Regions from separate parts of the Pseudomonas promysalinigenes genome, predicted to be linked through region 1. Evidence: predicted binding sites of a transcription regulator. Region 1 holds the regulator's gene; each other region holds the start of a gene.
The links. Region 1 encodes FliA, which starts transcription of late flagellar genes. Its sites were predicted from a motif close to CTAAAGTTTNNNNNNNNNNNGCCGNTAA; they were not measured.
Positions count from the first base shown of each region.

Region 1 (10,186 bases):
TTGAGCAAGGCACCGACATGGCCGCCTTCGAGGAAGTTGCCGCCGACGATGGCGACGAAGGCCAGAATCAGCCCAATCAGGCTCAGCACGTCCATCAGACGCACGCCTCGACCAGGTGTTTGCCGATCTCGTCCAGGCTGTACACGGCATCGGCGAGGTTGGCTTTGACGATCGCCATGGGCATACCGTAGATCACACAGCTGGCCTCATCCTGAGCCCATACGGTGCTGCCGCCCTGCTTTAGCAGGCGGGCACCCTCACGGCCATCGGCACCCATGCCGGTAAGCACCACCGACAACACCTTGTCGCCATAGGACTTGGCCGCCGAGCCGAAGGTGATATCCACACACGGCTTGTAGTTCAGGCGTTCGTCGCCAGGCAAGATCTTCACCGCGCCACGGCCATCGATCATCATCTGTTTGCCACCTGGGGCCAGCAGCGCCAGCCCAGGGCGCAGCATGTCGCCATCCTCAGCTTCCTTGACACTGATCTTGCACAGCTTGTCCAGGCGTTCGGCGAAGGCCTTGGTGAACGCTGCAGGCATGTGCTGGATCAGCACGATGGGCGCCGGGAAGTTAGCAGGCAACTGAGTCAGCACGCGCTGCAGCGCCACCGGGCCACCGGTGGAGGTACCGATCGCCACCAGTTTGTAAGGCTTGCGCTTGGGCGCTGGGGTATGCGCCGCAGCAGGAGCTGGTGCCGGGGCACGGGCGGGTATGGCGCTGCGCACTGGCGCTACGCTGGCCGGCGCCGGAGCACTGGCAGATGTCACGGCGACCGCTGGGGCTTGGCTTGCGTAGCTGCCAAAACGGCGGTTGCTGCGCGAAATGGTATGCACCTTTTCGCACAGCATCTGCTTGACCTTCTCTGGATTGCGCGAGATGTCTTCGAAGTTCTTCGGCAGGTAATCCACCGCACCGGCATCCAGCGCGTCGAGGGTGACGCGCGCGCCTTCGTGAGTCAGCGAAGAAAACATCAACACCGGCGTGGGGCAGCGCTGCATGATATGCCGCACGGCGGTGATGCCATCCATCATGGGCATTTCGTAGTCCATGGTGATGACATCGGGTTTGAGCGCCAGTGCCTGGTCGATCGCTTCTTTGCCGTTGGTCGCAGTGCCGACCACCTGGATCGTCGGGTCCGCCGAGAGGATTTCCGAAACGCGGCGGCGGAAGAAACCGGAATCATCCACCACCAGGACCTTGACTGCCATAAACACTCCATTAGGCGGGGCACCCGGCCAGGGTGCTCCGCCGAAAATCAGATACGCCGTGCCGCGTAACGCTTGAGCATGCTCGGCACGTCAAGAATCAGCGCGATGCGGCCGTCGCCAGTGATGGTGGCGCCAGACATGCCCGGGGTGCCCTGCAGCATCTTGCCCAGGGGCTTGATCACCACTTCTTCCTGGCCCACCAGCTGGTCGACCACAAAGCCGATGCGCTGGGTACCGACCGACAGAATCACCACATGGCCTTCGTGCTGCTCCTCGTGCACCTGCCCTTGGACCAGCCAGCGCTTGAGGTAGAACAGCGGCAGCGCCTTGTCGCGCACGATCACCACTTCCTGGCCGTCCACCACGTTGGTGCGCGAAAGGTCGAGGTGGAAGATTTCGTTGACGTTGACCAGGGGGAAGGCGAACGCCTGATTGCCCAGCATCACCATCAAGGTCGGCATGATCGCCAGGGTCAACGGCACCTTGATGACGATCTTCGAACCCTGGCCCTTGGCCGAGTAGATGTTGATCGAGCCATTGAGCTGGGAGATCTTGGTCTTCACCACGTCCATGCCCACGCCACGGCCGGACACGTCGGAAATCTCGGTCTTGGTCGAGAAGCCTGGGGCGAAGATCAGGTTGTAGCAGTCCGACTCGCTCAGGCGATCGGCCGCGTCCTTGTCCATCAGGCCTTTTTCCACGGCCTTGGCGCGCAGGATATTCGGGTCCATGCCCTTGCCGTCGTCGGAAATCGACAACAGGATGTGGTCACCTTCCTGCTCGGCCGACAACACCACATGGCCGGTACGCGGTTTGCCGGCAGCTTCCCTCTCGTCCGGCATCTCGACGCCATGGTCGACGGCGTTGCGCACCAAGTGCACCAGCGGGTCGGCCAGGGCCTCGACAAGGTTTTTGTCCAGGTCGGTTTCTTCGCCGACCAGCTCAAGGTTGATTTCTTTCTTAAGCTGCCGCGCCAAGTCACGGACCAGGCGCGGGAAGCGGCCGAAGACCTTCTTGATCGGCTGCATGCGGGTCTTCATCACCGCAGTCTGCAAATCGGCAGTGACCACATCGAGGTTGGACACGGCCTTGGACATGGCCTCGTCGCCGCTGTTCAGGCCCAGGCGCACCAGGCGGTTACGCACCAGCACCAGTTCGCCGACCATGTTCATGATTTCGTCCAGGCGCGCGGTATCGACGCGCACGGTGGTTTCCGCCTCGCTGGCAGGCTTATCTGCAACCGGTGCCGGGGAGCGAGCTGGCGCGGCAGCTGCAGGCTTGGCCTCGGCAGGCGCAGCTGGGGCAGGCTTGGCGACCGGCTTGCTGGCCGCCTTGGGCGCAACCGGTGCAGCCACCGCAGCAGGTGCCTGGGCAGCAGCCGTTTCGCCGGTGAACTTACCCTTGCCGTGCAGTTGGTCGAGCAGGGCTTCGAACTCATGCTCGGTGATCTCATCGCCAGCGGCGGCGGCACTGGCGGTCTGTGCCCCAGCGCTGGCGGCTGGCAAGGCATCGGCCTGGAAGGTGCCCTTGCCATGCAGCTGGTCCAGCAACGATTCGAATTCTTCGTCGGTGATCTCATCGCTCGCAGGTTGCGTGGCGACGACTACCGATTGCGTAGCGGTAACTTCTGGCGAGAACTGGCCCTTACCATGCAACTGGTCAAGCAGCGATTCGAACTCGGCATCGGTGATGTCGTCACCCGAGTTGCTCAAGGTCTCGCCCTGCATCTGTGCGTCGAAGGCGGCAGCTTCGGCTTTCACCGCGTCGAGCGAGTCGAGCAGCTGTTCGAACTCGGTGTCGGTGATGTCCGCTTCGCTGGCCGCAGGCTCGGGCTCGGGCGCTGCTTGTGGCACCGGCGCGGCAGGGGCATCGGCGCTGGCAGGGGCATCGGCGCTGGCAGGGGCATCGGCGCTGGCAGGTTCGGCCAGGCGCGACAAGGCTGCCAACAGTTCGGGTGTGGCCGGTGTCACCTCGGTGCGCTCACGCACTTGGCCGAACATGCTGTTGACCGTATCCAGTGCTTCGAGCACCACATCCATCAGTTCCGCGTCGACCCGGCGCTCACCCTTGCGCAGGATATCGAACACGTTCTCCGCGATATGGCAGCACTCCACCAGCTCGTTCAGCTGAAGGAAGCCGGCGCCCCCTTTTACAGTGTGGAAACCGCGAAAAATTGCATTGAGCAGGTCAGCATCGTCAGGCCGGCTTTCCAGCTCGACCAGTTGCTCGGACAGTTGCTCAAGAATTTCGCCGGCTTCTACCAGGAAATCCTGAAGGATTTCTTCATCGGCGCCGAAGCTCATTAAACGTGCTCCTTAAAAACCCAGGCTGGACAGCAAATCGTCGACGTCGTCCTGACCGGACACCACGTCTTCACGCTTATCGGCATGAATCTGCGGACCTTCACCCCGAGTTGGATGTTTTTCTTGATCTTTTTCAGCACGAAGCTGCTGGTGGTCATGTTCGATACCAGCAAACCGGTCGACCTGACTGGCCATCAGCACGAGCTTGAGCAGGTTGCTTTCCACTTCGGTCACCAGCGCCGTCACCCGCTTGATCACCTGGCCGGTCAGGTCCTGATAGTCCTGGGCCAGCAGAATGTCGTTCAGGTGGCCTGCGACTTTGCGGTTACCCTCGGTGCTATGCGTCAGGAAACTGTCGACGCGTTTGACCAGCTCTCGGAACTCAGGCGCGGCGACTTCGCGGCGCATGAAGCGCTGCCAATCCAGGCTCAGGCTCTGAGCCTCGCTGGCCAGGTCGTTGAGCACCGGGGTGCTCTCCTCCACCAGGTCCATGGTGCGGTTGGCCGCGCCCTCGGTCAGCTTGACGACATAGGACAGGCGCTCGGTGGCATCGGTAATCTGCGAAACTTCTTCGGCTTGCGGCATGCGCGGGTCGATCTGGAAGCTGACGATCGCGCTGTGCAGTTCACGCGTGAGCTTGCCGACCTCCTGATAAAGGCCACGATCGCGGGTCTGGTTGAGCTGATGGATCAGCTGCACCGCCTCGCCGAAACGGCCCCGTTCCAGGCTCTCGACCAATTCCTGGGCATGCTTCTTCAGGGTCGATTCGAACTCCCCCAAAGACGACTGTTTTGATTCCATGGCGCCCCCCTGAGGTGTCTCAGCCGTTGACGCGTTCGAAGATCTTCTCGATCTTTTCTTTGAGCACCTGGGCGGTGAACGGCTTGACCACGTAACCATTTACGCCGGCCTGCGCCGCTTCGATGATCTGGTCGCGCTTGGCTTCAGCGGTCACCATCAGCACCGGCATGGTTTTCAGGCGGTCATGGGCCCGGACTTTGCGCAGCAGGTCGATGCCGGACATACCTGGCATGTTCCAGTCCGTCACCAGAAAGTCGTAATGGCCGCTTTCGAGCATCGGCAGCGCGGTGGTGCCGTCATCGGCTTCATCGGTGTTGGTGAAGCCCAGATCACGCAACAGGTTCTTAATGATCCGCCGCATCGTCGAGAAGTCGTCAACGATGAGGATTTTCATGTCTTTGTTCAAGTAGACCTCCAAGCAGTCTCAAACGCGCTCGGCCCCGAGCACGCGTATTCATCTAATTCGGTACAACGTGGAAACGACTGCAACGATACCTTGGCTCAACGCGCCCGCCATTCCCCCAGGCGGCTGCGCAGGCGCGCGGCGCATTGGCTGTGCAACTGGCTGACACGCGACTCGCTGACCCCCAGTACCTCGCCAATTTCCTTAAGGTTCAGCTCTTCGTCGTAGTACAGCGCCAACACCAGCCGCTCACGCTCCGGCAGGTTGGCGATCGCATCGGTCAAGGCAGCCTGGAAGCGCTCGTCTTCAAGGTCGCGCGACGGCTCGATCTGGCCACTGGCGCCGTCCTCGTGCAGCCCTTCATGCTCGCCGTCCTGCAACAGGTCGTCGAAGCTGAACAGCCGGCTTCCCAAGGTATCGTTCAAAATCCCGTAGTAATCATCGAGACTCAATTGGAGTTCGGCAGCAACTTCATGATCTTTAGCGTCACGGCCAGTTCTTGCTTCCACGGCACGCATCGCATCACTGACCATGCGCGTATTACGGTGCACCGAACGGGGTGCCCAATCGCCCTTGCGGACCTCATCGAGCATCGCCCCGCGGATGCGAATACCCGCGTAGGTTTCGAAGCTCGCCCCCTTGCTGGCGTCGTACTTGTTCGCCACTTCCAGCAGCCCGATCATGCCGGCCTGGATCAGGTCCTCGACCTGGACGCTGGCAGGCAGCCTTGCCAGCAAGTGGTAGGCAATGCGCTTGACCAGTGGCGCGTAGCGCTCGACCAGTTCGAACTGGGCATCCTTGGACGCCTTGCTGTACATCTTGAAGCCGCTGGCATTCATAACACGGGCCCTGCACTGGTGGGCTGCACCAAACGCTCGACGAAGAACTCGAGGTGCCCGCGCGGGTTGGCTGGCAGCGGCCAGCTGTCGACCTTCTGCGCAATGGCTTTGAATGCCAGGGCGCACTTGGAGCGAGGGAAGGCCTCGTAAACCGCGCGTTGCTTCTGCACCGCCTTGCGCACGCTTTCGTCGTAAGGCACGGCGCCCACGTATTGTAGGGCTACGTCAAGGAAGCGGTCGGTGACCTTGGTCAACTTGGCGAACAGGTTGCGCCCTTCCTGCGGGCTCTGCGCCATGTTGGCCAAAACCCGGAAGCGGTTCATGCCGTAGTCGCGATTGAGCAGCTTGATCAGTGCATAGGCGTCGGTGATCGAGGTCGGCTCGTCGCACACCACCAGCAGCACTTCCTGGGCGGCGCGGACGAAGCTGACTACCGAGTCACCAATCCCTGCAGCAGTGTCGATCACCAGCACATCGAGGTTGTCGCCAACCTCGCTGAAGGCCTGAATCAGCCCGGCATGCTGAGCCGGCGCCAGATGCACCATGCTCTGGGTGCCGGAGGCAGCGGGCACGATGCGCACACCGCCAGGCCCCTGCAAAATCACATCACGCAGCTCGCAGCGCCCTTCGATGACATCGGCCAGGGTGCGTTTCGGGGTGAGGCCCAGCAGCACGTCGACGTTGGCAAGGCCTAGGTCGGCGTCCAGCAGCATCACCCGGCGGCCGAGCTCGGCCAGCGCCAGAGACAGGTTCACTGAAACGTTAGTTTTGCCGACGCCACCTTTACCACCGGTGACGGCGATCACCTGTACGGGATGCATGCTACCCATGTTTATTGTTTACCTTGTTTCGCTTGGTCCCAAGCCACACGCGGGGCAGCACTTGAGCCCCCGAAATGTAGGTACTTTGCATACGTTTCATCCTCAACCCGCGCGCCGCGGATTGTGGTAGAGATCAGCGAACATGTCGGCCATAGCCTCCTCGCTGGGCTCGTCCTGCAACTGCACATTGACCGCGCGGGTCACCAACTGGTGCGGGCGCGGCAAGTGCAGATCGTCAGGAATACGCGGGCCGTCGGTTAAGTAGGCCACGGGCAGTTCATGACTGATGGCCAGGCTCAGCACGTCGCCGAGGCTCGCCGTTTCATCGAGTTTGGTCAGGATGCAGCCGGCCAGGCCGCAGCGTTTGTAGCTGTGGTAGGCAGCGGTGAGCACCTGCTTTTGACTGGTGGTGGCCAGTACCAGGTAGTTCCTGGCAGCAATGCCACGGCCAGCCAGGGTTTCCAACTGCATGCGCAGGGCCGGGTCGCTGGCCTGCAGGCCGGCGGTATCGATCAGCACCACACGCTTGCGCAACAGCGGCTCCAGCGCTGCGGCCAGTGACTGCCCCGGGTCGACGTAGGTGACCGGCACATTGAGGATGCGGCCCAACGTTTTAAGTTGTTCCTGAGCCCCGATGCGGAAACTGTCCATGCTCACCAGCGCCAGGCTCTGCGGGCCGTACTTGAGCACATAGCGCGCCGCCAGCTTGGCCAAGGTAGTGGTTTTACCCATGCCGGCCGGGCCTACCATGGCGATGACGCCACCCTCCTCGATCGGTTCGACCTGCGGCACGGCAATCATCCGCGCCAGGTGCGCCAGCAGCATGCGCCAGGCCTGGCGGGGCTCTTCGATCCCATTGGTCAGCTCGAGCAGCTCGCGGGCGATGGGGCCAGACAGGCCGATGCGTTGCAGGCGGCGCCAGAGGTTGGCCTGGGCCGGCTTGCTGCCCTGCAGCTGGTTCCAGGCCAGCGAACCGAGTTGCACTTCCAGCAGCTCGCGCAGCCCAGACAGCTCCGAACGCATGGCATCGAAAAGGCGCGGGTCGACTGCCGGCTGCGTCGCAGCCGGGGCTGGTGGCGGCACGTCGACGTGCGGCTCGATCAAAGGCTCGGCAGCGGTCAAGGACTGGCCGGCGAACAATTGGCGATTACCTTCGCTGGCCTCGGCGCGGTTATCCAGTTCTGCCTGGGCAGTGGCTATACGCGACTGAGTCTTGCGCAGCTCCTCTTCGAGCTCCGCATTGGGCACGCGCGGGGCCAGCGCGGACAACTTGTAGTCCAGCGCGGCGGTCAGCTCGACACCACCGGCGATGCGGCGGTTGCCAATGATGGCGGCATCGGAGCCCAGCTCATCACGAACCAGCTTCATGGCCTGACGCATATCGGCGGCGAAAAAACGCTTGACTTGCATAACCCACTACCTCAGCCGTTGGGGCCCACTGTGGCAACGATGGTAACTTGCTTGTTGTCCGGTATTTCCTGATACGCCAGAACATGCAAATTCGGTACAGCCAGGCGACCGAAACGCGACAGCATTGCCCGGATCGGGCCAGCGACCAGAAGGATGGCCGGTTGGCCTTGCATCTCCTGGCGCTGGCAGGCTTCGATCAGCGAGCGCTGCAGCTTTTCGGCCATGCTTGGCTCAAGAAGTACACCGTCTTCCTGACCTTGCCCGGCCCTTTGCAAACTATTGAGCAAGATCTGTTCCAACCTTGGCTCAAGCGTGATGACAGGCAGCTCGGACTCAACGCCAACAATGCTTTGCACGATGGCGCGACACAATCCGACGCGCACTGCCGCAACTAGCGCGGCGGTATCTTGACTCTTGTTCGCGTTGTTGGCGATGGCCTCGGCAATGCTGCGTATGTCACGTACCGGCACCTGCTCGGATAACAGCGCCTGCAGGACCTTGAGCAGCCCCGACAAGGAAATGACACCGGGCACCAGTTCCTCTGCAAGTTTAGGCGATGCTTTGGACAATACCTGCAACAGTTGCTGGACCTCTTCGTGGCCGATCAACTCATGGCAGTGCTTCTGCAGAATCTGGTTGAGGTGGGTTGCCACCACGGTACTGGCGTCGACCACGGTATAGCCCAGTGATTGCGCCTGGGCACGCTGGCCGATATCGATCCACACGGCCTCCAGGCCAAATGCCGGGTCCCGCGCGGCGATGCCATTGAGGCTACCGAACACCTGGCCTGGGTTAATGGCGAGCTCGCGGTCTGGGTAGATTTCGGCTTCGGCCAGAATTACGCCCATAAGCGTCAAACGGTAGGCGCTGGGCTGCAGGTCGAGGTTGTCGCGAATATGCACGGTTGGCATCAGAAACCCCAGGTCCTGGGAAAGCTTCTTGCGCACCCCCTTGATCCGCGCCAGCAACTGCCCACCTTGGTTGCGGTCTACCAGCGGAATCAGGCGATAGCCCACTTCCAGGCCGATCATATCGATCGGTGTAACGTCGTCCCAGCCCAATTCCTTGGTGTCCAGCGCGCGCTGCGGCGAGGGCAGCAGGTCCTGTTGCCGCTGGGCCTCTTTCTGCGCCTCGAGCTTGGCCTTCTGCTGCTTCTTCCAAACCAGGTATGCCCCACCGCCGGCCAGCAGGCCGAGGCTGAGGAAGGCGATATGCGGCATGCCGGGCACCAGGCCCATGATGATCATCAGCGCGGCGGAAACCCCCAGCGCCTTGGGCGAATCGAACATCTGCCGATTGATCAGCTTACCCATGTCCTCGGAGCCCGAGGCACGGGTGACCATGATCGCAGCGGCAGTGGACAACAGCAGTGATGGCAATTGCGCCACCAAACCGTCACCGATGGTCAGCAAGGCGTAGACCTTGCCAGCATCGCTGAACGACATGTTGTGTTGCAGCATGCCGATCAGCATACCGCCTAGCAGGTTGATGAAGAGGATCAGCAAGCCGGCAATCGCGTCACCGCGCACGAATTTGCTGGCACCGTCCATCGAACCGTAGAACTCGGCTTCCTGAGCCACCTCGGAGCGTCGCGCCTTGGCTTGGGCCTGGTCGATCAAGCCGGCGTTGAGGTCGGCATCGATGGCCATCTGCTTGCCGGGCATGGCGTCCAGGGTGAAGCGCGCGCTCACTTCGGAAATACGGCCGGCACCCTTGGTCACCACTACGAAGTTGATGATCATGAGGATGGCGAACACCACGGCACCGACCACATAGTTGCCGCCGATGACCACCTCACCGAATGCCTGGATGACTTTACCGGCGGCGCCATGGCCCTCCTGGCCATGGAGCATCACCACCCGGGTGGATGCCACGTTCAACGCCAGGCGCAATAGCGTCGCGACCAGCAGAATGGTGGGGAAGGCGGCAAAATCCAGCGGGCGCAGTGCGTACACGCAGACCAGCAACACCACGATCGACAGCGCGATGTTGAAGGTGAAGAACACGTCGAGCAGGAACGGCGGTATCGGCAACATCATCATTGCCAACATCACCAGCAGCAGCAACGGCACACCCAGGTTGCCCCGGCCGAGCCCGGCCAGGTTGTTGCGGGCATTGCTGATTAACTGAGTGCGATCCACCGCGAGTCCTCTTGATGCAAAACTTTGACGCCCAGGGAGCGCTTGGGCGTGGCTTTGCAAGAAGCTTTCCAACTTTGGTGGCCTTCAGGGATTTGAAGCCTCAGGGGCAGAGCATGGCCCCTGCCGTAACCGAACTTATGTCAGCTGTCACGCCGCAAATCCTGAGGAATCGGCAGGTCTTCTTTGAGCGGCTCCGGCCGCTTGCCCTTGCCTGCCCGGTACTGTCGGATCTGGAACACATAGGCGAGCACTTGC
Region 1 covers NZ_CP077094.1:3,466,426-3,476,611, forward strand. Annotated here, with positions in the region: gene HU725_RS15845 (flagellar motor protein) at 1-95, opposite strand, end outside; gene HU725_RS15850 (protein-glutamate methylesterase/protein-glutamine glutaminase) at 95-1,213, opposite strand; gene HU725_RS15855 (chemotaxis protein CheA) at 1,261-3,516, opposite strand; gene HU725_RS15860 (protein phosphatase CheZ) at 3,529-4,317, opposite strand; gene HU725_RS15865 (chemotaxis response regulator CheY) at 4,337-4,711, opposite strand; gene fliA (RNA polymerase sigma factor FliA) at 4,819-5,559, opposite strand; gene fleN (flagellar synthesis regulator FleN) at 5,556-6,389, opposite strand; gene flhF (flagellar biosynthesis GTPase FlhF) at 6,483-7,790, opposite strand; gene flhA (flagellar biosynthesis protein FlhA) at 7,802-9,931, opposite strand; gene flhB (flagellar biosynthesis protein FlhB) at 10,072-10,186, opposite strand, start outside.

Region 2 (10,186 bases), 910 kb from region 1:
TGTGGAGCACGATGTGGTGGCATCCGGGCAGGCTGAGATGCGTAGTTTGTACATCCGTCGTGATGCGTGCCAATGGGCGCCGGGGCACTGTCGGGTACTGGAAGTGACGCCCTTGGCCCGTGAGCTGATCAAGCAGTTCTGCCTGATGCCGGTCGAGTACCCTGAAGGCGATAGCGCCGAAGGGCGCCTGGTCAGCGTATTGCTGGACCAGCTGCGCACGTTACCGGAGGTTGGGTTCTCTGTGCCTTTGCCGAGCCATCCAGGCCTGCAGGCGTTGTGTAACAGCCTGATCGCCGAGCCGGACAAGGCGCATACCTTGCAACGATGGGCGGCGAAATTAGGGTGCTCGGAAAAGACCTTGATGCGTTTGTTTCAGCGCCAAACCGGCCTGAGTTTTCGCAACTGGCGCCAGCGGATGCGTTTGTTGTCATCGCTTGCGTTGCTGGAGGCGGGGCAAAGCGTGACCGACGCGGCGCTGGGCTGTGGCTATGATTCGACCTCTGCCTACATCGCGGCCTTCAAGCAATTGTTTGGAGCGACGCCGGGAGAACTGAAGTTTTGATGTAGACCGCCCCGGCCCTTTCGCGGGTAAACCCGCGAAAGGGCCGGGGCATCGGTACTCAGGTGCGGAAGCGGCGTACCAGGGCATCCAGTTCATTGGACAGCCCGGCAAGGCTCTCGGAGTCCTGGCGCGCTGCCTGGGCCAACTCAGCTACCAACTGCGCGTCGCCATGAATCTGGCTGATGTGCCGGTTGATGTCCTCGGCCACCTGGTGCTGTTCTTCGGCTGCCGTAGCGATCTGCGTGTTCATGTCGCGGATGATGTCTACCGACTCGCGAATTTGCCCGAAGCTGTCACGGGCCATACCGATGCGGCTGACCGACTGCTGCGACACCTCCAGGCTGGCATGCATCTGCCCAGCCACTTCTGCCGTGCGGCTGGCCAGGTTGCCCAACAAGCCATCGATTTCGGCGGTCGAGTCAGCGGTGCGTTTGGCCAGCGCCCTAACTTCATCGGCCACCACGGCAAAACCACGGCCCTGTTCACCCGCGCGGGCCGCCTCGATGGCGGCGTTCAGCGCCAGCAGGTTGGTTTGCTCGGCAATCGAGCGAATGGTGCCGAGGATGGACTGAATGGCGTTACTGTCGCGCTCCAGTTGCTGGATCGACTGGGCCGACTGCTCGATCTCTTGGCTGAGGCGGTCCACGCTGCTGACTGCCGCGTCAATCTGTTGCTGCCCTTCACGGGCCTGCTGCTGACCGCTATCGGCCGATTGCGCAGCCTGGCTGCACGAACGGGCCACTTCGTTGGCGGTTGCGACCATCTCGTGGAATGCAGTGGAGACCATGTCCACGGCTTCTCGCTGGCGCCCAGCGGCCTCGGCCATGTCGCTGGAAACCTGGGTCGAGCTGGTGGAGGTGCTGAGGATCTTGCTGGCGGCTGAGCCGATGTGCTGGATCAGGCTACGGATGGCGCCAAGGAACTGGTTGAACCAGTTCGCCAGTTGCGCAGTTTCGTCGCGCCCACGCACGTCGAGGTTGCGGGTCAGGTCGCCTTCGCCTTGGGCAATGTCTTCCAGGCCGCTGGTGACGCTGTTGATCGGGCGCACGATCAGTTTGGCGAACGCCGCGCCCAGCACGGCGAACACGGCTGCCAGCACCAGCGCGATAGCCCCGATCAGCCAGGTCAGGCGTGTGGTGGTCTGCATCACTTCGCTTTGCTGGATCAGGCCGATGAAGGTCCAGCCCAGTTTCTCGTCCGGGTAGACGTTGGCCATGTAGCGCTCACCGTTGATCTGCACCTCGACCAGACCTTTGCCGGCCTTGGCCAGCTCGGCATAGCCATCACCGAAGCTGCCCAGCTGCTTGAAGTTGTGGCTGGCATCGCGGGGGTCGACCATGACATTGCCGTTGCTTTCCACCAGCATCAGGTACCCGCTTTCACCCAGCTTGATCTGTTTCACGATCTCGGTCAGGCCCTTGAGCGAAACATCGATGTTGACCACCCCGCCTGGGTTGCCCAGCTGGTTGGGTACGGCGCGTACGGTGCTGATCAGCACTGCATCGTCGGCAGCCCAGTAGTAGGCGCCAGTACGTACGGTCTTGCCGGGGTTGGCCATGGCCTGCTGATACCACGGGCGCTGGCGCGGGTCGTAGTTGACGAACTTCTGCCCGGCTGGCCAGCACACATAGCCGCCGTCACTCACGCCGTAGGAAACATAGGCATAGCCTGGGTGAGACTCTGCCAGACGGGTGAAGAAGTCCATGAGCTGCTGATCCTGTTCACCCAGTTCGTTGGACGGGGTGGCGCTCATGTACTTGTTCAGGTTGGTGCCGGTGGCCGCCACCATCGGCTGCGAGGCCAGGTAGGCGACATTCTGGTCGATGCCCTGGAAGAAAATGTTCATCGCATTGCTGACCTGACGGATTTCCCGGCTGCTGCTGTCGAGGAAACCGTCGCGGGCTTCGCCGCGCAGGTTGAGGACCACCAGGGTGGCTACGAGGACGATGGGCAAGCCCGCGATCACCGCGAAGGCCCAAGTCAGTTTTTGTTTGATGTTCATCGACGCTCCCGGGGTTTTGTTTTTTGCACGCGAGGCAGGTAGCAACTACATCGGCAGCACCCAGGGAAAAATTAGGCCAGACGCCCGTATTTATTGGGCGAAGTCGCATTTGACGACGATTCGGTCGGCGGCAGGCTAATATGGCATACCAAACAATTATGACGCTGTCGCCTCTCCATGCCGTGAAGTGCGAACCAAGCTCCTCAATGGCAGCAGCCCGCGTTTTTGGCCAGGTCCTTGAGAATGGGGCAATCCGGTCGATCGTCTCCCTGGCAGTGGGCAACCAGGTCCCCCAGCGTGTCACGCAGACTCTCCAGCTCCTCGATGCGCCGGTTCAGCTCATCGATGTGACGCATTGCCAGAGCCTTGACATCGGCACTGGCGCGCCCGCGGTCCTGCCACAGAGTCAGCAACTTGCCCACTTCATCCAAAGAAAACCCCAGGTCGCGGGAGCGCTTGATGAACGCCAGGCTATGCAGGTCTTCGGCGTGGTAAACGCGGTAGCCGCTGTCACTGCGCGTGGCCGGTTTGAGTAAACCAATGGCCTCGTAATAGCGGATCATCTTAGTGCTGAGCCCGCTGCGGCGGGCCGCCTGGCCAATGTTCATTGGGCCTCCTCGGCTCTGCTGGTGGGTGCCCAGGTTTTCAACCACAGGGCATTGCTGACCACGCTGACGCTGGACAGCGCCATCGCAGCCCCGGCCATGACCGGGTTGAGGTAACCCAGTGCGGCCAAGGGGATGCCGATCAGGTTGTAGATGAAGGCCCAGAATAGGTTCTGACGGATTTTCGCGTAGGTCTTGCGGCTGATTTCCAGCGCAGCAGGGACCAGCCGCGGGTCACCCCGCATCAGCGTGATGCCCGCAGCCTGCATGGCCACGTCAGTACCACCGCCCATGGCGATGCCGATGTCGGCAGCGGCCAGGGCCGGGGCATCGTTGATACCGTCGCCGACCATGGCCACCACCCCGTCCTTTTTCAGCGCAGCTACGGTGGCGGTCTTATCGGCCGGTAGCATTTGGGCGTGCACATCATCGATACCGAGGGCGTCAGCCACCGCCTTGGCGCTGCCGTGGTTGTCGCCGGTCAACAAGTGGCTGCTGATATGGCGGGCGTGCAGTGCAGCGATGGCTTGCTCGGCGCCGGGCTTGAGGCTGTCGCCGAACGCCAGCAGGCCGAGTACGCGTGGCGCCTCACCCTGCTCAATCAGCCAGGACAGCGTGCGCCCCTCGGCTTCCCAGGCTTGTGCCTTGCTCGCCAACTCGCCAGGTTGTAGGCCGCTTTCATCGAGCAGGCGGCGGTTGCCAAGCGCCAACGCGTGGCCCCGTACGAAACCGGCAATGCCGCGGCCGGAGAGTGAGAGGCTATCGCTCACTTCAGGCACGTCCAGGCCCTGCTCGGTGCAAACAGCCAGCACCGCCTTGGCCAGGGGGTGTTCGCTGCCCCGCTGCAGGGCGCCGGCCAGGCGCATGAATTCGGCGTGGTCGATCCCCTGCGCCTGGCTGTGAACGACCCGCGGGCTGCCGGAGGTGAGAGTCCCGGTCTTGTCGAACACCACGCGGTTGACTGCATGGGCGCGTTCCAGCGCTTCGGCATCCTTGATCAGAATGCCGTGGCGCGCCGCGACGCCCGTTCCGGCCATGATCGCAGCCGGCGTGGCCAGGCCCAGGGCACAGGGGCAAGCGATCACCAGTACGGCGACAGCATTGATCAACGCCGTCTCCACCGGCGCGCCGGCCAGCCACCAGCCGATTAAGGTGATTACTGCCAGCACCAGCACCGCAGGGACGAACACTTGGCTGACCCGGTCGACCAGCTTCTGGATCGGTGCTTTGGCCGCTTGTGCGTCTTCAACCAGGCGGATGATGCGGGCCAGCACGGTCTGCGCGCCTAGCGCCTCGGTGCGAATCAGCAGCCGGCCTTCGCCGTTGATGGCTCCGCCAGTGACGCGGTCGCCGGGTTGTTTGGCCACCGGTAGGCTCTCGCCACTGATCAGCGCTTCGTCAGCGTGGCTGCTGCCTTCTTCGACGGTACCGTCGACCGGGAAGCGCTCGCCGGGTTTGACCAGCACCCGATCGTCCAGGCGCAGCGCGCTGATCGCAACTTCCTCTTCGTGGCCATCAACCACCCGCAAGGCGCGTTCCGGGCGCAATGCCTCCAGCGCGCGGATGGCACTGGCGGTCTGGCGCTTGGCGCGGCTTTCAAGGTACTTGCCCAGCAATACCAGGGCTATCACCACCGCCGACGCTTCGAAATACAGGTGCGGGGCCGTGCCGACCGGGGCCGTGGCCCACTGGTATAGGCTCAGGCCGTAACCTGCGCTGGTGCCTAAGGCCACTAGCAGATCCATGTTGCCAGCACCGGCGCGCACAGCTTTATAGGCGGCCTGGTAAAAGCGTGCGCCGAGTATGAATTGCACGGGTGTGGCCAGGGCCAATTGCGCCCAGGCAGGTAGCATCCAGTGCAGGCCGAACGGCTGCACCAGCATGGGTAAGACCAACGGCAGTGCCAGCAGCAAGGCGGCCACGACGGCCAGGCGCTCGGTGCGCAGCCGCCACTGGATGTCTTGCCGGGCACTTTCCGTGGCTTGTGGCAGGCTGGCGCTGTAGCCGGCTTTTTCGACGGCGCTGATCAACAGTGCATCGTCGACTGCCTGCTGCACTTGCAGATGAGCCCGTTCATTGGCCAGGTTGACGCTAACTTGTTCGACCCCTGGTAGCTTGCCCAATGTTCGCTCGACCCGGCCGACGCAGCTGGCGCAGGTCATACCGGTGATCTGTAGTTCCACGGTTCGGCTTGGCAGTGTGGTGGCGGGCATGGCTTTGCTCCTCGGCAGGGCTTGGGCACAGCATCAACCTTGCCACGCAGGGAAGGTCAATAGCCCAGGCTGGCTCGTCGCAACTCAAGGCCATTGTGGCCCATGGCAATACGGTATTTGTTGATCTGCCCCGCTTGCAGGTTGAGCCGTGTGCTGCGTTGGTCCTCGATACCGGCAGCGCAGCCGGGCATTTGCCCAGGCAGCAGGCGCAGGCGCACGTCCACCGGGCCAGGCGGCAGGTTGAAGGATGTGGACTGCTCTTGGAATACCCGACCGGAAAGCTGGTCATTGAGGTACACGCCGATCTCGCAACTGGTCGCCACCTCCAGGCGTTCCCGGGAAATGATCAGTACGCTGTAGTCCGAGTTGCTCTCGGCGCTGGCCGGGGGCACTGCGGCTAGTGCGGCCAGTAGCCCGACTGCGCCCACTGCTGTCCTGAACATGAAAAACCTCCTGCATGCGCGATCGTCAAAGGCGCAGCTTGGCTGAGGTGCGCGCGGATTTCCAGCCCGGCCGCGCAACGCAGAACTTGACCTTGACCCGATGGCAAGCTTGAAACTGGACAAAACCCCGAAGGAGGCATTCCCCATGCAAGTGTTCAATGTACAAGGCATGACCTGTGGCCATTGTGTGAAAGCTGTGACGCAAGCAGTGCAGGCGCTGGATGCACAAGCCAAGGTTGACGTGGATCTGGCCGGCAAAAAAGTCAACGTGCAGAGCACACTGACGGCTGAGCAGGTGCTGGCGGCCATTCGTGAAGAAGGCTACCAGGCCGAGTTGACATAACCGCAGCCTGATCGCGACACACAGGGCCCGACGCAGGTAGACTTAGCAGCTTGCTTAGCATGCTATGGATTTCTGATGAACCTGCGAATGGTGCTGATTCTGGGCGCACTCAGTGCGTTCGGGCCCTTGGCGATCGACTTCTACCTGCCCGCCTTCCCGGCCATGGCGCAGGCGTTCGCCACCGATGAAAAACACGTACAGGCCACTCTTGCGGCCTATTTCCTTGGCTTGTCGATCGGTCAGCTGGCCTATGGGCCTGTGGCAGATCGGTTTGGTCGGCGCAAGCCTTTGGTATTCGGGGTGGCTTTGTTCACCCTTGCCTCACTGGCCTGCGCCTATGCGCCCAACCTCGACACGTTGATCATCGCTCGCTTTGTCCAGGCGCTGGGCGGTTGCGCCGGCATGGTCCTGTCGCGGGCCATCGTCAGCGACAAGTGCGACCCGGTGGCGTCTGCCAAGGTGTTCTCGCAGTTGATGCTGGTGATGGGCTTGGCTCCGATCCTGGCACCGATGCTGGGTGGGGTGCTGGTGAACTTCGCCGGTTGGCAGTCGATCTTCCTGGCGCTAAGCCTGTTCAGTGCAGCCAGCTTATTGGCCGTAACCCTTGGCCTGCCGGAAAGCTTGCCGGCGCATATGCCGCGCCAGCCACTGTCGGGTGCCTTGCGCCAATACCTGCGTCTGTTGGCCGACCGTGTGTTCCTCGGCCACGCGTTGACGGGGGGGATCGCCATTGCCGGTATGTTTGCCTACATCGCTGGTTCACCTTTCGTCTTCATAAATCTCTACGGCGTACCTGCTGAACATTATGGGTGGCTGTTCGGCACCAATGCTGCTGGCTTCATCCTGGTCGCGCAAGTCAATGCGCGCCTTCTGGTCAAGCGAGGCCCGGCATTTCTGCTGAGCCGTGCGGTCTGGGTGTACCTCGCGGCGGGCCTCTCGCTGTTGGCTGTTGCGGCCCTGCAACCCGCTGCACTGTGGCCATTGCTGGTGCCGCTGTTCGTCTGCATCGCCAGCCTAGGGTGCATCATTCCAAACGCGGCCGCCTGTGCCATGAGCGGCCAGGGCGCTCGGGCGGGCAGCGCGTCGGCATTGATGGGCTGCCTGCAGTTCAGCGTCGCTGCCGCTGCAGCAGCGCTGGTCGGTGTGCTTCATGACGGGAGTGCAATACCCATGAGCCTGGTAATCAGTTTATGCGGGGTGCTGGTGGTCAGTGTCGCATTGCTGACCCGGCGCTTTCAGGCAGCGCGCCCTGCATGAGCGAGTGAGGGGCCTGCAGGCGATTTTGTAGGGTAGCGACGAAGGCGCGGGCCTCGGCTTCGCTGCGAAAACTCACTACATGCTGGTCGAGCCTGACCTGCCAGGGGCAGTTGGGGTTGCGGGTCGACGTACTGACGACAATTTTCATCGCGGCATACCTCCGATTGGCAAGAGGGGCGCAGATAGTGTAGCGCTGCGCACAACCGTTGCCATGGCCCGAGCGGGTGTTCGGACTGGCGGTCGGGGCGTTGTCTCAAGGGTTTGTCTGAAGTTTCCATAGGCTTCGGCTGAATTGAAGTAGAAGCTTCGCTTTGAGTTGCGCTACTTGAGGAAGGGTACTGTCGGCAGAGTCGCAGCACGCTCTGGGCCATCCTTCCTTATGCCCAGTATTTTCCCTCCTGCTCTGGTTTGTAGAGCTTTGCCCGCCACATCGACCGATTCGAGGGTCACCCTACCCAGCGTCATTCGGGCTTACCTGCACAGGTTCCGAGCTGCCGGATGCGGCTTTTCTGCGGCTTATACTGGCGGTCGAGCACTTTGCCTTGGGGGCGATTAGCGTAGCCAAGGCTGGCCTCTGGAAACCAGACGTGATCACGCGGGAGAGATAGGGATATGAATGCAGTCAGCAGTATCAGTCAGATTGCCGGCCTGATGGCCGACCCCAAGCGCAGCGCGATGTTATGGGCGCTGATCGATGGCACCCCGAGGCCGACCGATGAACTGGCGATGATGACCGGGCTGACCTCGTCTTCTGCCTGTGCGCATTTGGCGCTGCTGTCTTCGGCAGGCCTGCTCAGGCTCGAGGCGCGGGGCCGCAAGCGCTACTTCAGGCTCGCCACTCCCCAGGTCGGGGTCGCCGTCGAAGCGTTGGCCAGTGTGCAGTTGGTTGCGCAAAACAGGCGGCATACCGAGGTACTTCAATTGCCAATGGCGATGCGCAGGGCGCGCCGCTGTGGTGACCACTTGGGCGGCGAACTGGCGGCTGAACTGTACCATCGGCTGGTAGTGGCTGGTTGGCTGGTGGGCAGTGAGCGGGAGCTCACGGTGAGCGATGAGGGGCGGGCTCAACTGGCGGCCATCGGGGTCTACATCGACGCGCTGGCATCACGACGCCAAGGCGGCTGTTCGGTCTGCCACAACAATGAGTTGAGCGACCAAGGGCCGCACTTGGGCGGCAGCCTTGGCCAGGCATTGCTCAAACTGTTTCTTCAGTCTGGCTGGATACGCGAACCTGAAGGCACGCGGGTGCTGCAGATTTCTGCCGAAGGTGTGCAGCAGATCAACCGCATCGCCCGCGTGGCGACTTTGCAGGTGGGGTGACGGCTTCAGATCAGGCGAGCATCCAGGCTGTTCTGCGCCAGCTTGCGAGCCTGGTCTTCGGTCATGCCCAGGTGGGTGTGCAGGGCGTGGAAGTTCTCGGTGACATAACCGCCGAAGTAGGCCGGGTCGTCCGAGTTGACTGTCACCTTGACGCCACGCTCGAGCATATCGAGGATGTTGTGTTGGCTCATATCGTCGAACACGCAAAGCTTGGTATTGGACAAGGGGCAAACAGTGAGCGGGATCTGCTCGTCGATGATGCGCTGCATCAGGCGCTCGTCTTCGATGGCGCGTACGCCGTGGTCGATCCGCTTGATCTTCAGAAGGTCCAACGCTTCCCAGATGTACTCGGGCGGGCCCTCCTCACCGGCGTGGGCGACAGCCACGAAACCTTCGCTGCGGGCGCGGTCGAACACGCGCTGGAACTTGCTTGGCGGGTGGCCCATCTCCGAACTGTCCAGACCGACAGCGATGAACGCGTCGCGGAACGGCATGGCCTGGTCTAGGGTCTTTTGCGCTTGCTCTTCGCTGAGGTGACGCAGGAAGCTCAGGATCAGGCCGCTGCTGATGCCCAGTTGCTCGCGGCCATCCTTGAGTGCCTGGTTGATGCCATTGAGCACCACTTCGAACGCGATGCCGCGGTCAGTGTGGGTCTGCGGGTCGAAGAACGGTTCGGTATGAATCACGTTCTGTGCCTTGCAGCGTTGCAGGTAGGCCCAGGTCAGGTCATAGAAATCCTGCTCGGTGCGAAGTACGTCCGCGCCGCGATAGTACAAGTCGAGAAACTCTTGCAGGTTATTGAACGCATAGGCGCTGCGCAGGGTTTCTACGTCATTCCATGGCAGGGCAATCTTGTTGCGCTCGGCCAGTGCGAAGAGCAGTTCGGGCTCCAGCGAACCTTCGAGGTGCAGGTGTAGTTCTGCCTTGGGCAGGGCATTGAGCCAATCATACATAGGGGGAATGTCTCGAATCAGGAACGGTTGCCGACATTCTACAGGGCTCGGCCGGGTATTGCGCCCGGCCGGTCGGTATTCATCTCACCACGTCAGCGGCTCGCCTTTGTAGTTGATGAAGCGTAAGCCACCCTTGCCGCTTTGCGCCTTGATCTGTTCCAGCATGCCCCGAGTGCTGGTGAGCACGTCAATTTCCGCGTTTTCACCGCCCATGTCGGTCTTCACCCAGCCGGGGTGCATGGCCAGTACGCACAGGTCCGGGCGCTGCAGTTCGACCACAAAGCTGTTGATCATCGAGTTGAGCGCCGCTTTGCTGGCTTTGTACAGGCACAGCTCGCCGCCGTCGGGGATGGTTACGCTGCCCAGGATCGAGCTCATGAACGCCAGCACGCCAGTGTTCTCGCGCAGCTGGCCTGCCAGGCGGCGGGCGACACGGATCGGGGCCACGGCATTGGTCATGAACAACTCGCCAACGGCCTGGCTGCTTA
Region 2 covers NZ_CP077094.1:4,378,475-4,388,660, reverse strand. Annotated here, with positions in the region: gene HU725_RS19950 (AraC family transcriptional regulator) at 1-562, shown strand, start outside; gene HU725_RS23225 (methyl-accepting chemotaxis protein) at 621-1,349, opposite strand; partial or broken gene HU725_RS23220 (cache domain-containing sensor histidine kinase) at 1,479-2,408, opposite strand; gene cueR (Cu(I)-responsive transcriptional regulator) at 2,768-3,172, opposite strand; gene HU725_RS19935 (heavy metal translocating P-type ATPase) at 3,169-5,382, opposite strand; gene HU725_RS19930 (hypothetical protein) at 5,439-5,825, opposite strand; gene HU725_RS19925 (heavy-metal-associated domain-containing protein) at 5,971-6,168, shown strand; gene HU725_RS19920 (multidrug effflux MFS transporter) at 6,244-7,425, shown strand; gene HU725_RS22945 (hypothetical protein) at 7,376-7,573, opposite strand; gene HU725_RS19915 (ArsR/SmtB family transcription factor) at 8,038-8,745, shown strand; gene HU725_RS19910 (adenosine deaminase) at 8,751-9,698, opposite strand; gene HU725_RS19905 (SDR family oxidoreductase) at 9,783-10,186, opposite strand, start outside.
Region 2: the regulator FliA is predicted to act here: its motif matches at 1,378-1,405, upstream of HU725_RS23225 (methyl-accepting chemotaxis protein).

Region 3 (10,186 bases), 840 kb from region 1:
CCGACCAGGAAAGTCAGGCTGTTGGCCAGCCAGAATGCCAAGAACAGCTTCCAGAACAGGCGCCGGCGTATCATTCAACGATCAGCATGTAACCCATGCCGCGCACGCTCTGGATCCAACTGCTGCCATCGACGCGCGGGCCGAGCTTCTGGCGGATGCTGCTGATATGCACATCGATGCGCCGGTCATAAGCGGTCAGCGGCCGCCCCAAGGCGTTGAGCGACAAATCCTGCTTGCTCACCAACTGCCCCGCTTGGCGCATCAGGGCTTCGAGCAGACTGAATTCTGTACCGGTCAGGTCCAGCGGTTTCGCCCCCCACTGCGCCTTGCGCCGGGCCGGCCACAGGGTCAGCGCGCCACGGCCTATCGCCTCTGCGCCCTGACTCTCGGCCAATATTTGCGGATGCACTCTGCGCAGGATCGCCCGCAGGCGGGCCACCAGTTCACCGGGTGAGCTGGGCTTGGGAACATAGTCATCGGCGCCAAGCTCCAGCCCGGCGATACGGTCAATATTGTCACCACGTGCAGTCAATAACAGCACCGGCACTTGGCTCTGCGCACGAATGCGCCGTAGCACTTCGATGCCTGAGATGCCTGGCAACATCACGTCCAGCACCACTAGGCGATAGTGCCCGCTCAAGGCACGCGCCTCGCCCTCCTCGCCAGTGGCCACGGCCGTGGCCTGAAAGCCCTCGCGCGCCAGGTAAAGGGCAAGCATTTCGGTTAGTTCACGGTCGTCATCGACCAGCAGTACGGGAATCATGGTGGGTCAGGTGCCAGCCTCTGCAGAGGTGCAATGATCGCCTTGCATGAACAGCAAGTGGGCAAACTTTACACATCTTTACCCTCGGTTAACGGCGCCGTACACAGCCCGCCCGTATGCTCATCGCCCGCTTCCCGGCAGCCCCGCGCTGCTCTTTAATGCCCGCCTGGAACCTTCGATGAATTACCCGCGACTGTTGCTCTCCCTCCTCGTGCTCAATGCTTCCTTAGCCCAGGCCGAGTCGTTCAGGATCGCCGACATCCGCGTCAACGGCCTGCAGCGGGTATCCGCTGGCAGCGTGTTTGGCGCTTTGCCGCTGAACGTTGGCGACCAGGCCGACGACAAGCGTCTGGTGGACTCCACCCGCTCGCTGTTCAAGACTGGCTTCTTCCAGGACATTCAGCTCAACCGCGACGGTAACGTACTTATCATCAACGTGGTCGAGCGCCCGTCGGTGTCGAGCATCGAGATCGAAGGCAACAAGGCGATCAGCACCGACGACCTGATGAAGGGCCTGAAGCAGTCGGGCCTGGCTGAGGGCGAGATCTTCCAGCGTGCCACCCTCGAAGGCGTGCGCAACGAGCTGCAGCGCCAGTACGTTGCCCAGGGCCGCTACTCGGCCGAGGTGGACGCCGAAGTGGTGCCCCAGCCGCGCAACCGCGTAGCCCTGAAGATCAAGATCAACGAAGGCACCGTCGCTGCCATCCAGCACATCAACATTGTTGGCAACACGGTGTTCAGCGACGAAGAGCTGCAGCAGCTGTTCGGGCTAAAGACTACCAACTGGTTGTCGTTCTTCAAGAACGACGACAAGTACGCCCGCGAAAAACTGTCCGGTGACCTGGAACGCCTGCGTTCCTACTACCTGGACCGCGGCTACATCAACATGGACATCGCCTCTACCCAGGTGTCGATCACCCCGGACAAGAAGCACGTCTACATCACCGTCAACGTCAACGAAGGCGAAAAGTACACCGTTCGCGACGTGAAGCTGTCGGGTGACCTCAAGGTGCCGGAAGACCAGGTCAAGTCGTTGCTGCTGGTGCAGCCTGGCCAGGTGTTCTCGCGCAAGGTGATGACCACCACCTCCGAGCTGATCACCCGTCGCCTGGGCAACGAAGGCTATACCTTCGCCAACGTCAACGGCGTGCCGCAGCCCAACGATCAGGACCATACCGTCGACATCATGTTCGTGGTGGACCCTGGCAAGCGCGCGTACGTCAACCGTATCAACTACCGCGGCAACACCAAGACCGAAGACGAAGTGCTGCGCCGCGAGATGCGCCAGATGGAAGGTGGCTGGGCGTCGACCTACCTGATCGACCAGTCCAAGACCCGTCTGGAGCGCCTGGGCTTCTTCAAGGAAGTCAACGTCGAAACCCCGGCCGTGCCAGGCACCGACGACCAGGTCGACGTCAACTACAGTGTCGAAGAGCAAGCTTCCGGCTCGATCACCGCCAGTGTCGGTTTCGCCCAGAGCGCGGGCCTGATCCTGGGTGGCTCGATCAGCCAGACCAACTTCCTCGGCACCGGTAACAAGGTATCCATCGGCCTGACCCGTTCGGAGTACCAGACCAAGTACAACTTCGGTTTTGTCGATCCCTACTTCACCGAAGACGGCGTTAGCCTGGGTTACAACCTGTTTTACAGCACGACTGATTACAGCGACTACTACGATGACGGGGTTTCATACTACGCAATCAACAGCTATGGGGCAGGCGTCAACTTCGGTTACCCCATAAACGAAACGTCGCGCCTGACGTATGGCCTGACCCTGCAGCACGATGACATCAACCCAGGCACCTACAGCGCCGACGAGATCTACGACTTCATCGAGCGCGAGGGCAAGAGCTTCAACAACCTCAAGGCCTCGATCGGTTGGTCCGAGTCGACACTGAACAAAGGCGTGCTCGCCACTCGAGGCCACTCGCAGTCCCTGACACTGATGGCCACCACGCCTGGCAGCGACCTGTCGTTCTACAAACTCGACTATACCGGGCAGACTTTCCTGCCCTTGAGCAGCGACACCACGCTGCGCCTGCACAGCACGCTAGGCTACGGTAACGGCTACGGCTCCACCGATGGCCTGCCATTCTATGAAAGCTACACCGCCGGCGGCCAAGGCACGGTGCGCGGGTTCAAGGACGGCACCCTCGGCCCGCGCAGCACCCCTGCCACCGGCAACTATGCCAGCGCCGGCCAGGCCTACTACTCTGACCGAGACACCGATGTGCTTGGCGGCAATATCCTGGTGACTGGCGGCGCCGAGTACCTCTTCCCGATGCCTTTCATCAAAAATCAGAGTCAGCTGCGCAGCTCGGTTTTCGTCGACGCGGGCAACGTCTACTCCGACAAGTGCTACCTCTCCACGACCCAAGGGTGCGGCAACGTCGACTTGAACCAATTGGCTGTATCCCTGGGCGTGGGGGTCACTTGGTACAGCCCCCTGGGGCCGCTGAGCTTCAGCCTGGCAGCACCGCTGAAAAAGCCGGACAACGCCGAGACGCAAATCTTCCAGTTCTCGCTGGGGCAGACCTTCTGATGCAAGGCCTGCAAATTACCGGCTTTTACCCTCGCTTAACCCAAGTTCACAGTAGCTTCGGCTAAGCTCAAACCCATATGACAAGCCTTTCAGGTAACCACATGCCCCCCTTCGCCCCCACTGCGCTGGCCACGGCACTGCACGACGACAGCCACACATCGCTGCTCGATCTGGTGCAACGCCACCTTGCTTCCCTGCTCGGCTCGCGCTATACGATCACCCTGGCCGTCAGTGGTGATGTACCTGAACAGTACCACTTGGCCATTCAACACAGCCAAAGCGGCGTATCGCTGGAAGACAGCGGCAAGATCGACTCAGGTTTGGCCGAACGGCTGGTTGCCATGGGCGCTCAGGTCAAAGCCATGCTCGAGTCAGACACATTCGCGCGCATGAGCAGCAATGACCCGACACGGCCACTGGTCTGGTTGAAGGGTATTGAGCCACCAATACACTGAATAACCAGAACTTTTCCCCCATAACTTGTCTATCTGCGCATATTCAACGACAACCTTGGGGGTTGCCTGAGTCATGAAATTCATTCTCCCGCGCGTGCTCTTCGCTGGCCTGCTGGCCTTGGCGTCGATTGCCCCGGCGTCTGCCAGGCCAGCTAACACTGCAGCATTGGCCCTGCCCGATCAAACCGTAGTTCAAGCGCCAACCGTACGGGCCGAGAGCCCATGGCCGAGCGTTGCCAGCGTTGCCGAGGGTCGTCCGGGGCCGCTGCTGGCTCACGATGACCGCTATTGGCGGGACGGACGCTGGCACTATCACAGCCAAGACCGCCGCCGCGAAGAATGGCGCCGGGCACAGTGGCGGCGCGAGCAGGCACGGCGCGAGGCCGAGCGCCGCCGTGACTGGGAACGCCGCCACGAACGCGCACATCACTACCAGTACGATCGCCGCCACTACCAGTACGATCGCCACCACTACCGCCGCTGAGCATCCAACCAACGGGCGCCATTGGGCCCTGGCCGCACTACGCCGTCGGAATGGGCAATAGCCCAATCCCACCTAGGCTTCGCTGCCCCCTGCCAGGGGGGCTACCAAGGGACGGTGCGCTTGCTGCTCACTGGCATGGCGCCGCTATCAAGCCTGGGCTCGCGGACAAGGTTGCGGAGCATCGAGTACCCTCAGCGGCGCGACAGCAGCTTGGCCAAAAGGAATGTGGCCATTACCGCAAGCACCACGGCGGCGGCAATCGACGGCACGCTGCCCCACTGCTCGAGAGTCCCCTTGACCATCAGATAGAAGCCCAGCACACCCACGGCACCTATGGCGTTGCCGCGAACGATTGCACCCAGTTCACGGTGCCCTCCCTGCACATGGGCAAATACCGCCAGTGGCCAGGCGATGACGGGAATCGGCGCCAATAGCCCACTGGCCACAGGACCGAGCCATTGGGCGCTTGCGGTGATCGCCAGCAAAAGTGCAGTGGCCGTCAGCATGCGCATCGGGATCACCCAGCGTGGCATTTGCACGACCTTGGCAGCACTGCCGGGCGCCGGTTGCGACGTCGCAAGGATGATCGCACTCAACAGCGCCAGGGTCACCCCCACTGAAAGTACGACCGATCCCAGATGGCTCATCAGCAGCGCCGCTGCGGCATAAACCGCCAGGGCGGTTATGCAGCCAGGCAATGCCCCAATACGCCGTGTGACCCAGAAGTAGAACAAATAGGTTGCCTGTACCGCCGCCAGACCGGCCAAGGCGCCAGGTACGGCCTGCAGGGCAAAGCCAGGGCCCTGCTCAAGGCTGAGAAACAGCACCACCAAGGCTGATGTCACCGGCAGCCCGGACAATAGGCCACCAATTTGCGTGCCCCAGCGCCTGGCTGCCAGCGAGATGGCCAGCATGAGTGTGGGGGTGATGAGGAACTTGAGGTAGAGGGCGGTCATTGGCGCTGGTGCGTGTGAGTGGGGCCTGGTGGGCGGCGCCCCAATGCTAAACGATGCGCAAAGGCTTTTCGCGGTTTATTCATTGCCCTGCCAACATGAGTTGGGCCATCACCTCGGCGCGCGAGGTCACGTTGCCGAAGTGGTGCTTCCACAGGTCTATGCCCAGCTTGCCAGAGCGGTCAAGGGATGAGCCAACGGTGAGGTCGGTCACCAGGGTCGGGCACAACCCGGCATCGAACAAAGCGAAGCCTGCGGCCAGCACGCAGGTTTCGGTCTGCATGCCGCAGACAAGCACGCGCTCGACGCCCATCTGTTTGAGGTGAGCGATCGCCTCGCTGGTCTGACCATAGCCATGCTTGACGAACACGTGGTCGACTTCGACCAGGCACTCATCTTCACTGGCCGGGTGCCAACCCAACTGACGCTGAAACGGCGTCACCTGTTCATCGTGCAGTTCAACCGATGCCACCGCGGGTATGCTCGCCGACAGCAGCCTGATCCCATCGACCAGCCACTCCGGGGGGCTGAAGGTCGACTGGACATCAACGATGAGCAGAACCTGCTGCATGAACGACTCCTGAATGCTCGAAACGGTCGCGGAGTATATCTGCATCAATGGCTACTGGTGGAATCGGCCCGGCACTGTGTATGCTGGCTTCGCCCAGCCCGACCCGTCGTACGCGCCTATGCCAGTTGACCTTCAAGCGCTTTACCCCAAGCTGATTCAGCTGATGCTGGACACCGTCTTCGTGGTCGACAGGGACAACATCATCGTTTTCGTCAGCAATGCCTGCCATGCGTTACTCGGCTACCGAGCCGACGAGTTGGTGGGTACGCCGATCACCCGTTACATGCATCCTGATGACCTCGACGCCACGCGCGCATCGATCGTGCGGGTGATGAACGGCCAGGCCCACAGCGACTTTCGCAACCGTTACCTGCGCAAGGACGGTGAGGTGGTGCATATCCTCTGGTCAGCATTCTGGTCCGATGAGGTTGGCGCCCGGATCGGCGTGGCACGCAATGTCACAGCACTGACTCAGGCCGAACAGGCGTTGCGCTTTCTCGCCCACCACGACTCGCTGACCCGGCTTTGCAATCGCTCCCTGTTCAGCGAACGGCTGGCCGGTGCGGTGCGTCAGGCAGTTCCTTTTGCCTTGTTGTTTCTGGACATCAACGACTTCAAAGGCATCAACGACGTGCACGGGCATGCCATCGGCGACCGGGTGCTGTGCGAGGTCGCCCGGCGGCTGGAGGGGTGTGTCGGGCCTCAGGACACGGTGGCGCGTATGGGGGGCGACGAATTCACCGTATTACTGTGCGGTGTGCATGCCGGCACGGTGCCCGAGAAGACGGCGCAGATCCTCGCTGCCATGGCAGCCCCGCTGGCCAGCGAGCCCGATTCACTGCCCATGCCGTCCTGCAGCATTGGGGTGGCCTGCTACCCGGCCGACGGCGACAGCATCGACGCGTTGCTCAACTGCGCCGATAGCGACATGTACCGCAACAAGCGGCGCAGGTCTTTCCCAAGGTAGGGCTTTGCCGGCAACGGCTGCGCACGGGCGATCTGCTGTGGCATGCTTTGCGCCCGCAACACACGCCCACACAGGTAAATCGTCATGACCCAAGCCACCGACCAGGCATTCTACGACCGCGCCGATGCGCATATCGACCTGGCCAATCAGCAGATCGATACCCTTGCCGACGTCGGCAAGGTCAGCGCCTCGATGACGTTTGCCGCCAGCCGTTTCAGCGCCTGGATCAGCGCCCGTAACTTCAAGTCCGGCGCTGAAATGGCTGCTGCACGCGAGGAAATCGTCAAGTACTTCAGCGACCAGTACCGCATGATGCTTGAGGACAACGTCGACGAGTACATCGATCAGTTCGACCACTACGTCCTTGGCAAACAGCGCTGAACGTCAAACCCGGAACCGCCCCACCAACGCCGTCATTTCCCCGACCAGCCCGGACAACGCCTGGCTGGCCTGGCGTGTCTGCTGCGCGCCTTGCGCCGAATGCCCGGACAACTCGCGGATATTCAACAGGTTGCGGTCAACTTCACGGGCCACTTGCGCCTGTTCTTCCGCTGCACTGGCAATCACCAGGTTGCGCTCGTTGATTTCACTGATAGCACTGTAGATGCCTTCCAGCGCTTGGCCCGAGGCCAGGCTCACTTCAAGCGTTGACTGGGCGCGGCGGGTACTGGTCTGCATCGAGGCCACTGCCGCTTCGGTGCCCTGCTGCACGCGGCCGATCATCTGTTCGATTTCCTGGGTCGAGGCTTGGGTACGGTAAGCGAGGGTGCGCACTTCGTCGGCCACCACGGCAAAGCCGCGCCCGGCGTCTCCGGCACGGGCCGCCTCGATGGCCGCGTTCAGCGCCAGCAGATTCGTCTGTTCGGATACAGAACGGATCACTTCCAGGACCTTGCCAATATCCCGCACCTGCCCGACCAACTGCTCCAGATGGGCACTGCTGGTCTGGATCTCGTCGGTCATGGCCTGGGTACCATCGATGTTCTCGCTGACTTGCTGGCGACTTCTTTGCGCCAACTGATTGGATTGCTGGGTAGCTTGGGAAGTGGTGACAGCGTTACGCGCCACCTCCTCTACGGCTGTGGTCATTTCAGTGACGGCGGTGGCAGCCTGTTCCAGCTCCTGACCCTGTTGCCGAAGGTTTTCTGCGCTTTGCTCGGTAACGCTGTTCAAGGCATGCGCTGCGTCGGACAGTTGCCGGGTGCAGTCGCTGATACTGCCCAGCGTTTCACGCTGACTCTGCTGCATGCGCTGCAGCTCATGGAACAATTGCCCGATCTCGTTGCGTTGATGCACCTGGACCGGCACGCTGAGGTCGCCGCCGGCAATTCGTTGGAAATGCAACCCAGCCTCACGCAGCGGGTGCAATACCCGTTTGGCGATGAACGCCCAGCACAGCGCCGCGAGCATTAAGGTCACCGCCAGCAACCCCAGGCTCAGCAGTTGCGCGCGCGCCAGGCGGCGGTCGGACTCCTGCATGATCTGCTGGCCGCGATCGCCCAGCGCAGCCACCAACTGCTGGCGCAGTGCCTGCAGCCGACCCATGGCGTTTCCGGCATCGATGTTGACCTTAAAGTACGCGTCCAGCGAGCGTTGACGGGTGGCTTCGCGTTGGCCAGCCACGGCCTTAGCGTACTCGCCGAACGTCGCCTGCAGCTCCATTGCCAGCTTGCGCAGGGCCGGATCACGCATGTTTTCTACAAATTCATCCACCAGGCCCTGGCTCTTGCCTAGCAACTCGACCGAAAGTGCCATCCGCTTGTTCGCACTTTCGTCATGGTCACCTAGTTGCTCGATGAATCCTGAAGAGACGTTGGCACTGGAACGAATCGCCATCAACAGGGCGTTGTTCAACCGGTCAGATTGATGAGCGGTCTGGTCCAGCTCGTTTATCTGCGCGTCGCTGCCCAGCGCCGCACGCCAAGCACTGACGGTTGAAAACAACAAGGTCATGCTGAACAGCAACAGCACCCAGGCCATTCCGGTACGAATTTTCAGGTTGGCAAACATGCAAGCAGTACTCCTTCAGTGCTGGTTGTCACCACGTTGGGTCGAAATTTCGACGGTGGGTGAGCAGCTATCGGAGAGGCTGACGCATGCTTGAGGGCATGGCAGGTGCTTGTGTTCGATAAACGAACGAATCTTGCTTACGCCTTGCATCAGCGTGCCCATACGTGCAAGGGTAAAAAAGGAACGTCAGTCACCAGAGAAGGAAAACCCTTACCTTATGCTCGGAATCACACGTATCCATCGCTATGTGCGCCCATTGTCCGCCACCCCTTCGGCAGCCAGTGGGCGTGAATTCAAAGCCAACGCCATCACCCGCCTTGCTTCAAAGATCGCCATCCTCCTCTGCACTCCCCGCGCCGTTGCGCCCTACCTCTGGGTAGCGCCCCAGCGCCCCCCTGTCGACCGCCTACCCCCTACCTGACTGGCCACGCTGCAGTGCGTGCATTCACACGTCATTCATTCACCGAAGACGTACGGTTTCCTGCCAACCTAAAAGGGGCGACAGCCAATGATCTTGTTTCAGGGTAAAAAAATTCTCAGCGCCATCTTCGATATGGATGGCACGATGTTCGACACCGAGCGCCTGCGGTTCAAGACGCTCAAACAGGCCTCACTGGAAATCTTTGGCCGGGCGCTAAGTGAGCAGACGCTCATCGGTTCGCTGGGTTTGAGTGCGAAGAAAGCCGAAGCCCTCGCCAAGGCCCACAACGGCGAAGATTTCCCGTACGCACAGATTCGTCAGCGCGCCGATGAGCTGGAACTTGAGCATGTGCGCAATCATGGCGTACCGATCAAGGCAGGTTTGCTGGAAGTGCTCGAGCGGCTGCGCAAATCCGGCCTGACCATGGCCGTGGCCACCTCCAGCCGCCGCGCGATCGCCGAGGAATACTTGATCAATGCCAACGTGCTCAAGTACTTCGACATCACCGTCTGTGGCGATGAAGTCAGCCAAGGTAAACCTCACCCAGAGATATTCCTGCAAGCGGCGCGGGCACTCAATTGCGCGCCAGAGCAATGTTTCATGGTCGAGGACTCGGAAAACGGGCTGCTCTCGGCTATCCGCGCCGAAGGCCAGGCAATTCTGATCGAAGACATCAAACCACCCGCACCTGAGGTCAAGGCAGGCGCACTCAAGGCCTACCGCAGCATGCACGCGTTTCTTGCCGACCTGAGCGAGTGCGTGCCCGACCTGGGTATGCCAGAACTGGCCGAGCCTTTCCCCACCTCGTTCAATCAGTTCCGGGTGGGGATTCATGGTTTCGGTGCTATTGGCGGCGGCTATCTCACTCAGGTATTTGCCCACTGGGACGGCTACACGCGGCCTTGCGAGATCATCGCAGCGACCCGCTCGCCCATGCTCCGGGAGACCATTACCGCATTCGGCAGTTACAGCGTGCGCTATGGGGCCAGCGCGTTCGACCAGACCATCGAAAATGTGCGC
Region 3 covers NZ_CP077094.1:2,629,749-2,639,934, forward strand. Annotated here, with positions in the region: gene HU725_RS11890 (HAMP domain-containing sensor histidine kinase) at 1-74, opposite strand, end outside; gene HU725_RS11895 (response regulator transcription factor) at 71-763, opposite strand; gene bamA (outer membrane protein assembly factor BamA) at 942-3,305, shown strand; gene HU725_RS11905 (hypothetical protein) at 3,407-3,760, shown strand; gene HU725_RS11910 (hypothetical protein) at 3,834-4,244, shown strand; gene HU725_RS11915 (hypothetical protein) at 4,436-5,200, opposite strand; gene HU725_RS11920 (isochorismatase family protein) at 5,280-5,768, opposite strand; gene HU725_RS11925 (GGDEF domain-containing protein) at 5,887-6,735, shown strand; gene HU725_RS11930 (DUF3144 domain-containing protein) at 6,820-7,116, shown strand; gene HU725_RS11935 (methyl-accepting chemotaxis protein) at 7,120-8,745, opposite strand; gene mtlD (bifunctional mannitol-1-phosphate dehydrogenase/phosphatase) at 9,254-10,186, shown strand, end outside.
Region 3: the regulator FliA is predicted to act here: its motif matches at 8,813-8,840, upstream of HU725_RS11935 (methyl-accepting chemotaxis protein).